One region of the Vibrio sp. 10N genome, then DNA from elsewhere that is predicted to be linked to it. Evidence: riboswitches for the same ligand, from Rfam matches in the RefSeq annotation. Region 1 holds a riboswitch; the other holds the start of a gene.

Region 1 (6,700 bases):
TGGATCTTCTGCACCAGGAAGCAGTGATTTAATTTGCTCTAGTTTCTCAACTGGCGCGTGCAGCATGATGTATTTAGACTCTTTCGCCTGCTGAACACCTTGCATACGAGTAAGCAGCTTGTCGATAAGCGCAAGTTTGTCAGCATCAAACTCGCCCATACGCTGAATAAGTGTCGCCTTCGAGCGGAAGATAACTTCAGCCTCTTTTAGGCCATTCGCTTCAAGCGTCGCACCTGTTGAAACTAAATCTGCAATTGCGTCTGCAAGACCTGCACGCGGCGCAACCTCAACAGAGCCGGTTAGCATACATGCACTAAAGTCGACGCCTTGCTCATCCATGTACGCTTTAAGAAGTTGTGGGTAGGTGGTGGCGATACGTTTACCAGCAAGATCTTGAGGGCCGTTGTATGTTTCGTCTTTATCAATAGCGATAGATAGACGGCAACCACCAAAATCGAGACGACGAAGCGTTTTGAACTCGTTAGCCTCACCCAGTGCTTTACGGTCAAGGCGTACTTCTTCCAGTTCGTTCTCACCAATGAAGCCAAGATCAACCACACCATCCATAATTAGGCCAGGGATGTCATCATCTCGAACTAGTAGCAGATCGATTGGCATATTTAGTGAGTGCACAACAAGACGCTCACCCATTACATTGAACTTCACACCACACTTTTTCAGTAGGTCTTGGCTCTCTTTACTTAGGCGACCCTTTTTTTGAATCGCAATTCTTAGGCGTTGTGTTTGCATTGCTGTATCCCTGTGCAAATTATTGATTTTAAACTTATAAAACGAAAAAACCCTCGGGAGTTTTGGTCTCCCGAGGGTTTCATTCTTTAAATCTTAAATCGAACCTCCGAGAGTTTTACCTAGCTCTCGGGTATGCAGACATCTCCCGAAAGACTAAGCTGGGTGATGGTAATGATGATGAATTTTCATATCAAAGTTTTGCATACTTATTACTGGGTTCCTTTGTATCTGTACCCTCACACTAACTAAGCTCATGCGGATTTTCAACCCCTATTTAGCAGATCGTGAGTTTTTTTTTTCGTACTCGCCAATTAGTATGGAATTGACTGCATTTAATACCGAGTCGCAAAGCCACAAATAAAAAAAAGGAGCCCTGTTAATGAGCTCCTCAAAGATAACTTTACTGTGATTATACGTTTGCTTCTTTCGCCATTTTCGCTTTCGACAAAGCGGATAGCACGAAACATACCCCAATAAAGGTCACTGATGCCGCTGCAAAAGAAATCGCCACTGAGGTAGTCATACCTAGAGTAATAAAGCCAACACAAGAAACCAACGCCACTGATAGAGCATACGGAAGCTGCGTAGAGACGTGGTCAATGTGGTTACAACGTGCGCCTGTAGACGACAAGATCGTCGTGTCAGAGATTGGCGAGCAGTGGTCACCGAACACAGAACCTGCAAGCACCGCACCTAGCATAGGTAGCATCATGGCAATATCTGTTGCACCCGCCATATCACCTGCGATTGGGAGCATGATGCCAAACGTACCCCAAGATGTACCTGTAGAGAACGCCATTAGGCCAGACAATAAGAACAGAATGACTGGCAGCCAATGTACATTGATGTTGCCTTGAACCGTTGAAGAAAGGTACGCGCCCGTCTTCATGTCACCGATAACCGAGCCGATAGACCAAGCGAAGAATAGAATAAGAATGGCACCAAACATCGATTTTGCACCAATCCACATCGTCGTTGCGATATCAGCAACAGACAGCTTCTGTTTCAAAACAGTAAATACCGCTGTTAGAAGACCTGCAGAGCCGCCATAAATAAGCGAAGTGCCGACATCTGTATTTTCAAATGCGCCAAGTAGGTTAAACGCAATCTCATCCGCCGCCAGAGCTTGACCGCCGGTGTAGATCATCGCAGCAATCATTGCGCCAATTAGAACTAAGATAGGCAGTACTAGATCAGAAACAGAACCAAACTCGCTTTCTTTAATATCCAGCTCTTCATTCAGTTCATGCGCTTCTTTTGCGTCGTTCTCTTTATCTTTATCAAAACCTAGACCTTGTTTCGCATTCAGTTCATGCTTGCGCATTGGACCCACATCAAGTTGGAACCAGGCAACGGCAAATACCATCAAGAGCGCAAACACAGCATAGAAGTTCATTGGAATTAGGCGAACGTAAGCACCAATTGCGGAGTATTCTGTAATACCGTGAGCAACCAAAATACCGCTAACGATAGTCATGATGTATGCACCCCAGCTAGATGCTGGCATAAGCACACACATTGGCGCGGCAGTCGAGTCAAGAATATAGGCTAGCTTAGCGCGCGATACATAGAAACGGTCAGTAACAGGACGAGAGATCGCACCTACAGCAAGGCTGTTAAAGTAGTCGTCAACGAAAATAAATACGCCAAGGAAAGCAGCCAGTAGTTTGGAACCACGTTTACTTTTCACACGAGCCTGTGCCCATTCAGCAAACGCTTTCGTGCCGCCAGACAGCGTCAGCAACGCAGTCATCATCCCCAATAGCAACAAGAAGCCAACAATACTCATGTTCCAAGTATTTAGGCCGCCATCTTCAATAACCACACCCGAAACGGTGTCGAACACGTAGCCTGCAGCGTTTACTGCAGAATAGTCATTAAGTAAGAAGGCACCCAAAACGATACCCACACCCAACGATAGTAAAACGCGACGGGTAATAATAGCCAAACTCAATGCTACGATCGGCGGTAGCAGTGACAATGGTGATGTAGCAAAATCGATTAAATTCATGATCTTCAAAAACCAGTTTTTATTATGGTCAGAGATCTACTGCAGACATGCGTCATAGAGACGAGAAGTCCAGACGCAAACGTTGAACTAAGCGAAAGGGAAGTGAACACTTCACCCAACCCTACAGTAGCGCTCCATAGTTTAACAATATAATAGACTATGGCAGTGTTGTTCCTTTCGAAGACAACCCCAGCGAGCAAGATTGATGGTCTTTTCTCACTTCGGCGATAGCGCCTTTCATCATCGTTCATTGGTATCACCCCAACGATGGTTACTGATCACTATCGCGCCTCTACATCAAGAGAAATCATTCACTAGTCAGACTGACTATGATGAAAGAATGTGCTTTCTCTTGCATTAGGTGCGAGCCATTGTACTTATCAAACCGTCAATTGCAACATGAATGATGTTGCATCGTTGTAAAGTTTTTTGGTTGATTGTAAATCCTAACGCCACACGACTACGGAGAATGGAATTAGCGCACTTAGTCACACTACTCACGATTTATGCGACGCAAGACATATAGTTTTATAAACTTTTAATGTGTATGTGCTTATTAATAAGCCATCTATTGCTTTGACAATTTACTTTCTTCCACTGCAGGTTAACTTGATTAACCAAGCTGCTAGTACAATATGCAACAAAATCCAGACGGAGAATGACAATTATGAAGAAAGATTCACAATTGAATCAATATTATCGTTACTTCTCCTTGCTTTCAGATTTTGAATCCCATGTTTAAGCATCAATTATCAAGTTTCTGTAAGAATTTCTATTTTTATTGTCTGAATACTACGAAAATATTGTCAATTTTAAATTTGATGTTTATTATTAATCGAAACCAAATAAATAACTCATGGGAATGTCATGTCTGAATTAACTAAAACTCTACTTAATATTCGTAGCCTGCGTGCATTTGCTCGTGAACTTACTCTTGAGCAATTGGAAGAAGCACTAGAAAAGCTAACTACCGTTGTGGGTGAAAGACAAGAAGCTGAAGCAGAAGAACGTGCAGCAAAACAAGCACGTGAAGCTAAGCTAAGTGAATATGCACAAATGATCGCTCAAGACGGCATTGACGTTGAAGATCTTATTGCGGCACTGTCTGGTGAGTCTAAAGGCAAAGCAAAAACTAAACGTGCTCCTCGCCCAGCAAAATACAAGTACGTTGACGGTACAGGCGCAGAAAAAACTTGGACTGGCCAAGGTCGTACACCGTCAGTTATCCAAGCAGCACTAGATGCAGGTAAATCACTAGAAGACTTTGAAATCTAATTCAAACTCCTTTAGTCATTTATAAAAAAGCGCCAATAACTGGCGCTTTTTTTATCTTTCCCAATAAGCCTCTTCAAGGCTATCTTCTCTTTCAGGTAAACCTCTAGAAAGACGAGGTGAATGCTGAACCAATACCTCATAGCTTGCTCGGTTCGAGTACTTGCACACTTGTGAGAACGACGAATAAGTCAAGAAAGTATGTTGGTGTTTACTTGAGTTAGGCACATTTTCTTTATGGTATTTATTCGCTGCCATATCATGTAGCAACGCAGACAACGCAGCATCACCCGCACCATTAGTATTCTTAATCTTTTCTGGGCCGCCCATATAAGGCGCAATATGTGAATAAACTTTAATAGGATTATCGCAGGCATCTTTTACCGCTGGTCGACTAAATTCAAAACGATTGAATTCAGCAATACAGCCAGGTAATAAAGGTAAACTCGTTTCACGTTTAGATGCATCTTCTGTATAACCCGCCATGTACAAACCGACAGGGCCCGCAGTGCAAAGCACCAAATCAACCCAATCAAGCGCTTTATCTGAAGCTGCCAATGGATCTTTTTCACCGGTGAGCGCTTCCGCTTCATCTTCATTCATTGCAACAACAGAAACATGCTGTTTCAAGAAGTCGCGCCAATATTCAGGATCGTCTTGAATAACAAAGCGTGTACCAAGCGTTAATACAACTGGGACATTATATTTTTTGGCGTACTCAATTGCTTGCATTGTTGCTTCTGGCATTGGGTCGCCATCTTTACAGCGCACTAAGTACGCGGTTAAAACCAAAGCCGACGCTTTTTTGAAGATTTTTTCAGGAATACTCTCTGCGCGAAGTTGGTTCATCTGTCCTTCACTAATTGCGAAAGTACGTTCGCCATCTTCAGTGATCAAGGTAAAGCAACGACCAATAGCCCCTTCCACCCCTTGAAGGTAATTAAGATCCATTCGACTCGACGTATTACATAGATAGCGGTAACCATAGCTACCAATCTTAATATCAGCGCTCATAACGCCAAGCAGCACCGATTTATCGTCTGCTAATACAGAGTAATTGTGCAAGGTATTACCAATGGTTCCGCCAGCGTATTCATTGGTGATCAGTTCTTTATCCTTCAACTCGTTATATAAAGCTTCCGCCGCTTGGTCATCAATAACCAACGAGTGCCCTTTACTTAGGCCAAACTTTTCGATCACACTGCTGTCGACTTTTGCTTCGATATCGACCAAGGTTTGGTCAATACCAATAATGTGCGTGCGTGACATCTTCTTGCTGCTTTGTGATTGGCTAACAAGCAAATCTCTCTCGTGAACAGGGAAGTAGTGCTTTGACTTTCTTTGGCCAGGGAATTTCATACGGTTGTCTTCGTCATAAGTAAATAAGAAGGGTTAAGGGCGGCGATTCTACCTCTGTATAGATTACCTCGGCAACATACGCAATTTTAGCAAACGTTTACGTATCAATTTTTTTGTTAAAAGCCTTGTTTTTCTCTCAATCAGGACATACTTCATCTGTTTATAAAAGTGTGATTCAGTTCGCGGAACTGTATTGCTGGTTTGGTTTCTGCTAAAATCGGCGTCCAATTTAATTAGGTGGTATTTATACATGTCTGATAACAGCCAAAAGAAAGTGATTGTCGGTATGTCCGGCGGTGTAGACTCCTCTGTTTCTGCCTATCTTCTGAAACAGCAAGGCTACCAAGTAGAAGGCCTGTTCATGAAGAACTGGGAAGAAGATGATAACGAGGAATACTGCACGGCAGCGGAAGATCTTGCTGACGCACAAGCGGTTTGTGACAAGCTAGGTATCCACCTGCATACGATCAACTTTGCTGCTGAGTATTGGGACAACGTATTCGAATACTTCCTAGCGGAATACAAAGCAGGTCGCACACCAAACCCTGACATTCTTTGTAACAAAGAAATCAAGTTCAAAGCCTTCTTAGAGTTTGCAGATGAAGTGCTAGATGCCGATTATATTGCCATGGGTCACTATGTAAGCCGCACTTTCCCGGAAAACGGTGAAGCACCACAAATGTTGCGCGGCCTAGACAGCAATAAAGATCAAAGCTACTTCCTGTACACGCTAAGCCACGAACAAATCGCGCGCAGCCTGTTCCCTGTGGGTGAGCTTGAGAAGCCGGAAGTACGCCGCATTGCTGAAGAGCAAGGTTTAATCACCGCCAAGAAAAAAGACTCTACAGGTATTTGTTTTATCGGTGAGCGCAAATTTACAGACTTCTTGTCTCGCTATTTGCCAGCACAACCGGGTAAAATCGAAACGCCTGAAGGCAAAGAAATCGGTGAACACCAAGGTCTTATGTACCACACGCTTGGTCAACGTAAAGGCCTGCATATTGGTGGTCAAAAAGGCGGCGGTGGCAACGAAGAGCCTTGGTACGTTGCGGAGAAAGATCTTAAACGTAATGTCCTTATCGCGGTACAAGGTGCTGATCACCCACTGCTAAAATCTAATGGACTTCGCGCTTCGCAACTGCACTGGGTCGATCGTCAAGCGATCACGCAGCCGTTACAATGCACAGTGAAAACCCGTTATCGTCAACAGGATATCCCTTGTACTATCATTCCTATCGACGATGAAAACATTAAAGTGATCTTTGATGAGCCACAAGTCGCAGTAACCCCAGGTCAATCTGCGGTATT
Region 2 (6,700 bases), 830 kb from region 1:
AGCGGAATGGGGATACATTCTTTGGTGCGATTAAGATAACTTCATGCCCTAAAGACTGACAAAAACGCCCCCAAAAATGGGAAGTGCCGCAGGACTCCATGACGACAGTACAAGGCGGCTGTTTAGCTAGCCAAGATTTTAGTTTGGCTTTACTGAACGCCTTCTCGGTGGCGACATGATTGCCAATCAGCTTACAAACTTGAAATGAGTTCTTTGCTAAATCAATCGCAATGATCGTAGACTTATTCATGTATGGACTCCTAAAGATTATGGTTTGGTCACCAGTAATTTTAGCTCCCTCTTGAGGGAGGGAGTCCATACATCGCGAAAGTGAGGATCTTCATCCACGAATACCACGGTCAAATTGTGTGAGCCACTCACCACACGAGATCCCTTTTTTCAGGAGATTACGAAAGTACTGCTTTGAGCGCAGCGTATACTAATAACCCAAATAGACGTCATTCTCACGAAAGTGAGGATCTTCATCCACGAATATCACGGTCAAATTGTGTGAGCCACTCACCACACGAGATCCCCTTTTTCAAGGAGATGGCGAAAGTACTGCATTGAGCGCAGCGTACACTAATAACCAAAATAGACGTCATCCTCACGAAAGTGAGGATCTTCACCCGCTAGTACCGCGGTCAAATTGTGTGAGTCACTTGCCGCACGAGGTCCCCTTTTTCAAGGGGATGACGTCTGTTATCTAATGTTGTAAAGACTACTTCAACACCGTCTCAAGCGCCTTCAGACAAAGCGCGACATTCTCTCTTCTCGCGCCGTAGCCCATCAAACCAATACGCCATGCTTTTCCAGCGAGCGCACCAAGGCCAGCACCAATCTCAAGGTTGTACTCTTCTAACAGCTGCGCTCTTACTGCGGCATCATCTACGCCTTCTGGAAGATAGACGGCATTAAGTTGCGGTAGACGACTTTGCTCTTCAACAACAAAACTCAGACCTAGGTTTTCGAGCCCTTCACGTAGCAACATATGCATGTCTTTATGGCGCTGCCATGCATTCTCTAGCCCTTCGTTTTTCAAAAGCACCAACGACTCATGAAGCGCGTAAAGGCTGTTTACTGGCGCAGTGTGGTGATAACTACGCTTACCCTCCCCGCTCCAATAACCTAGTACTAGGCTCTGATCCAAGAACCAACTCTGAACTGGTGCTTGTCGGGACTTAATCACTTCAATGGCTGCTGGAGACAGGGTGACTGGTGACAAACCAGGAACACAAGAGAGGCACTTTTGGCTACCAGAGTAAACGGCATCCAACTGCCACTCGTCTACCAATAACGGAACACCACCTAGTGAGGTCACTGCATCCACAATAGATAGCATGTTGTGCTGCTTAGCCAGCGCACCTAGCGCTTTAGCATCACTCACCGCTCCGGTAGAGGTTTCAGCATGCACAAATGCGAGGATCTTCGCATCAGGATGTTCAGCTATCGCCTGTTCGACTTTAGTGACCGAAGCCGGTGCACCCCACTCATCATCCACCACAATCGCCTCGCCGCCACAGCGAACCACGTTCTCACGCATGCGCTCACCAAACACACCATTGCGGCACACGATAACCTTATCACCTGGCTCGACTAGGTTTACAAAGCAAGTTTCCATACCGGCACTACCAGGGGCAGAGACCGCAATTGTAAATTCATTTTCTGTTTGGAATGCGTATTTCAGCAGCGCTTTGAGCTCATCCATCATCCCGATAAAAAGTGGGTCAAGGTGACCTATTGTTGGGCGGCTCAATGCTTGCAATACTTGCGGATAGATATCAGATGGGCCAGGTCCCATTAGAGTTCGGTGAGGGGGCACAAAGCTTGAAATGGTCATGGGCAGTTATCCTATTAGGTTATTGTAGTTGTTGGGAAAAACATCACGTTGGACGTTAATGCCATCTACAATGGCGAAAAAACAACATTTTTGCAACATCCAACCACTCAAGTTTTTCATGTGAAATGCATAAACATCCATTGACTTTTGGCACGCAAAAACGTTGAATAAACACACTATCTGTAGCCAATCGTTTTCATTGACGTTCTCGATGCTACAGCGGAAGAGGAGCACTGCCCAGGCAAGTGATTTGTGAAGCCGCAACTTCAATACAATTCACTCATGGGGAGCAGTGCCGAGATGAACTAAAATTGTCGGATTTAGTTTGTCGGTTAAACGGGCTGAATCCCTTTAACTGTCACCAAGATTTGGTGAAGAGCTTCTGAGGTCTATTCTAATTATTCAGATTCCTCTGCTCTATTTCTCTCTTCAAACATCGGATGTTGGGTTACCAACCTTAAACTTTAAACTGGAAGTCCTGGAGAAACACTGTGAGCGCATTCAATGTAGCTAAATTTGGCGGAACAAGCGTCGCCAACTTCGAAGCCATGAGCCGTTGTGCCGAAATCGTCGAAAATAACCCGCAAACCAAATTGGTAGTAAGCAGCGCTTGTTCAGGCGTGACCAATATCTTGGTTGAACTTGCAAACGGCGTTAAAGACGAAGCTCGTCGTGCTGAGCTGATTCGCAAGCTTCGCGATATCCACACCGACATTATGTCAAAGCTCAATGACGTCAGCTCTATTGAAGCACGTGTTGATGCTTTGATTGAAAAGGTAGCAACACTTTCAGAAGCAGCTTGCATTGCGGCTACTCCAAAGCTTACCGATCACCTAGTGGCCTGTGGCGAGCGAATGTCCACGCACATCCTTACTCGCTTAATGCAAGAGCGTGGTGTCGATGCAGTGCGTTTTGATATTCGTGAAGCGCTTAAAACTGACAGTGATTACGGTAAAGCAGAACCAAACATCGAAGCGACCAAAGCAGCGGCTAGCGAGAAGCTGGTTCCTCTTTGCAAGCAACATGTTGTCGTTACACAGGGCTTTATTGGCTCTGATGAAGATGGCGAGACTACCACGCTAGGCCGTGGCGGTAGTGATTACAGCGCAGCACTGATTGCTGAAGCCGTAGAAGCTGCAGGTCTTGAAATCTGGACAGATGTACCAGGTATCTACACCACGGATCCACGTATTGCACCAAATGCTCGTCCAATCCCAGAGATCAGCTTTAGTGAAGCGTCTGAAATGGCTAACTTCGGTGCCAAGATCCTGCACCCTTCAACACTACTACCTGCACTGCGTCATCAAATCCCAGTTTTTGTAGGTTCATCTAAAGCACCACAAGAAGGTGGCACTTGGGTAAGACAAACCGTAGAGAGCGCACCTCTGTTCCGCGCATTAGCGCTACGTAACAACCAAACTATGGTCACGCTACGTAACCCTCGAATGTTCCAGGCGTATGGTTTCTTAGCAAACGTATTTACTGTACTTGCTAAGCACAAGATCTCTGTTGACCTAGTGACGACTTCTGAAGTCAGTGTTTCTCTAACACTTGACCAAACTGACACAGGTGGAGGCGCACCAGAGCTCCCACTTGAAGCACAGCAAGAGCTAGAGCAACTTTGTACTGTTGAAGTCAAACAAGGGCTTAGCCTTATCGCGCTTATTGGTAACCAGATGAGTGAAACCAAAGGTTCAGCAGCGGAAGTATTCGATACACTAGACAGCTTCAATATCCGTATGATTTGCTACGGAGCAAGCCCTCACAACCTTTGCTTCCTTCTAGACGAAGGTGAAGCGAAGGATGCAGTAAAGGCGCTGCACGAAGACTTGTTTGAGTAGGCGATAAGCATTGAACAAAGGCGGTAGAAATACCGCCTTTTTTGCATCTATGGGATGGCAGATGATAGAACTTCAAAAAGCATAGACGTAAAAAAGCCCCAGTCATTCGACGGGGACGCCTAGTCTAGGGCTTAGTATAAGTGGCGGAATGGCGGGGGTTGCCATCAACTGGGACTCGACTCCCTTGAAAAGGGAGCTACCAAATTTTAGATAATAAAAAACCCGACGCTTTCGCATCGGGTTCTCTAATAAGTGGCGGAGTGGCTGGGGTTGCATCCAACCGGGACTCGACTTCCTTGAAAAGGAAGCAACCAAACTCTAGATAATAAAAAACCCGACGCTTTCGCATCGGGTTCTCTAATAAGTGGCGGAGTGGCTGGGGTTGCATCCAACCGGGACTCGACTTCCTTGAAAAGGAAGCAACCAAACTCTAGATAATAAAAAACCCGACGCTTTCGCATCGGGTTCTCTAATAAGTGGCGGAGTGGACGGGACTCGAACCCGCGACCCCCGGCGTGACAGGCCGGTATTCTAACCAACTGAACTACCACTCCGCAGTGGCAAACACGTTCTACAACGTGGTTCCTTAATTTAAAGCCTGGCGATGTCCTACTCTCACATGGGGAAGCCCCACACTACCATCGGCGCTATTGCGTTTCACTTCTGAGTTCGGCATGGGATCAGGTGGGTCCACAACGCTATGGTCGCCAAGCAAATTCTGCTTTGGTTTTCAGCTTTTCAAAAAAGCTAAAAGCCAAAATATCTGGAAAGCTGTTAATGTGTTCTCTTACACATTCAATTTGTTCTTGCTTTGAGTCCATCAAAACCCTTTGGGTGTTGTATGGTTAAGCCTCACGGGCAATTAGTACAGGTTAGCTCAACGCCTCACAACGCTTACACACCCTGCCTATCAACGTTCTAGTCTCGAACAACCCTTTAGGACACTTAAAGTGCCAGGGAAGACTCATCTCAGGGCTCGCTTCCCGCTTAGATGCTTTCAGCGGTTATCGATTCCGAACTTAGCTACCGGGCAATGCGTCTGGCGACACAACCCGAACACCAGAGGTTCGTCCACTCCGGTCCTCTCGTACTAGGAGCAGCCCCCTTCAATCTTCCAACGCCCACGGCAGATAGGGACCGAACTGTCTCACGACGTTCTAAACCCAGCTCGCGTACCACTTTAAATGGCGAACAGCCATACCCTTGGGACCGACTTCAGCCCCAGGATGTGATGAGCCGACATCGAGGTGCCAAACACCGCCGTCGATATGAACTCTTGGGCGGTATCAGCCTGTTATCCCCGGAGTACCTTTTATCCGTTGAGCGATGGCCCTTCCATTCAGAACCACCGGATCACTATGACCTGCTTTCGCACCTGCTCGAATTGTCATTCTCGCAGTCAAGCGGGCTTATGCCATTGCACTAACCTCACGATGTCCAACCGTGATTAGCCCACCTTCGTGCTCCTCCGTTACTCTTTGGGAGGAGACCGCCCCAGTCAAACTACCCACCAGGCACTGTCCTCATCCCCGATTAGGGGACCAAGTTAGAACATCAACACTACAAGGGTGGTATTTCAAGGACGGCTCCACTAATACTGGCGTACTAGTTTCAAAGCCTCCCACCTATCCTACACATGTAGGGTCAATGTTCAGTGCCAAGCTGTAGTAAAGGTTCACGGGGTCTTTCCGTCTAGCCGCGGGTACACTGCATCTTCACAGCGATTTCAATTTCACTGAGTCTCGGGTGGAGACAGCGTGGCCATCATTACGCCATTCGTGCAGGTCGGAACTTACCCGACAAGGAATTTCGCTACCTTAGGACCGTTATAGTTACGGCCGCCGTTTACCGGGGCTTCGATCAAGAGCTTCGACCTAAGTCTAACCCCATCAATTAACCTTCCGGCACCGGGCAGGCGTCACACCGTATACGTCATCTTACGATTTTGCACAGTGCTGTGTTTTTAATAAACAGTTGCAGCCACCTGGTATCTGCGACTCCCCATAGCTCCATCCGCAAGGGACTTCACCGCGAGGAGCGTACCTTCTCCCGAAGTTACGGTACCATTTTGCCTAGTTCCTTCACCCGAGTTCTCTCAAGCGCCTTGGTATTCTCTACCCGACCACCTGTGTCGGTTTGGGGTACGATTCCTTACAATCTGAAGCTTAGAGGCTTTTCCTGGAAGCATGGCATCAATGACTTCACTACCGTAGTAGCTCGACATCGTGTCTCAGCCTTAAAAAGAGCCGGATTTACCTAACTCTTAAGCCTACGCACTTGAACCTGGACAACCGTCGCCAGGCCCACCTAGCCTTCTCCGTCCCCCCATCGCAATTGTAAGAAGTACGGGAATATTAACCCGTTTCCCATCGACTACGCCTTTCGGCCTCGCCTTAGGGGTCGACTCACCCTGCCCCGATTAACGTTGGACAGGAACCCTTGGTCTTCCGGCGAGGAGGTTTTTCACCCCCTTTATCGTTACTCATGTCAGCATTCGCACTTCTGATACCTCCAGCAAACCTTACAGTCCACCTTCAACGGCTTACAGAACGCTCCCCTACCCAATACATAAATGCATTGCCGCAGCTTCGGTGTATAGCTTAGCCCCGTTACATCTTCCGCGCAGGCCGACTCGACTAGTGAGCTATTACGCTTTCTTTAAATGATGGCTGCTTCTAAGCCAACATCCTAGCTGTCTAAGCCTTCCCACATCGTTTCCCACTTAGCTATACTTTGGGACCTTAGCTGGCGGTCTGGGTTGTTTCCCTCTCCACGACGGACGTTAGCACCCGCCGTGTGTCTCCCGGATAGTACTTACTGGTATTCGGAGTTTGCAAAGGGTTGGTAAGTCGGGATGACCCCCTAGCCTTAACAGTGCTCTACCCCCAGTAGTATTCGTCCGAGGCTCTACCTAAATAGATTTCGGGGAGAACCAGCTATCTCCAGGTTTGATTGGCCTTTCACCCCTAGCCACAAGTCATCCGCTAATTTTTCAACATTAGTCGGTTCGGTCCTCCAG

Evidence for each region. Region 1 has a riboswitch for lysine ahead of AAA946_RS10510 (Na+/H+ antiporter NhaC family protein). Riboswitches for the same ligand answer to the same signal wherever they lie in the genome.
Region 2: another riboswitch for lysine. It lies ahead of lysC (lysine-sensitive aspartokinase 3); the one in region 1 lies ahead of AAA946_RS10510 (Na+/H+ antiporter NhaC family protein).

Annotation. Positions count from the first base shown of each region.
Region 1 covers NZ_BTPM01000001.1:2,267,940-2,274,639, forward strand. The annotation lists gene hisG (ATP phosphoribosyltransferase) at 1-750, opposite strand, end outside; His leader region at 792-928, opposite strand; gene AAA946_RS10510 (Na+/H+ antiporter NhaC family protein) at 1,160-2,761, opposite strand; lysine riboswitch at 2,881-3,064, opposite strand; gene AAA946_RS10515 (H-NS family histone-like protein) at 3,629-4,036, shown strand; gene AAA946_RS10520 (inosine/guanosine kinase) at 4,088-5,392, opposite strand; gene mnmA (tRNA 2-thiouridine(34) synthase MnmA) at 5,643-6,700, shown strand, end outside.
Region 2 covers NZ_BTPM01000001.1:3,102,238-3,108,937, forward strand. The annotation lists gene AAA946_RS14430 (IS110 family transposase) at 1-250, opposite strand, end outside; gene AAA946_RS14435 (pyridoxal-phosphate-dependent aminotransferase family protein) at 722-1,840, opposite strand; lysine riboswitch at 2,056-2,230, shown strand; gene lysC (lysine-sensitive aspartokinase 3) at 2,332-3,681, shown strand; tRNA gene AAA946_RS14445 (tRNA-Asp) at 4,159-4,235, opposite strand; rRNA gene rrf (5S ribosomal RNA) at 4,278-4,393, opposite strand; rRNA gene AAA946_RS14455 (23S ribosomal RNA) at 4,523-6,700, opposite strand, start outside.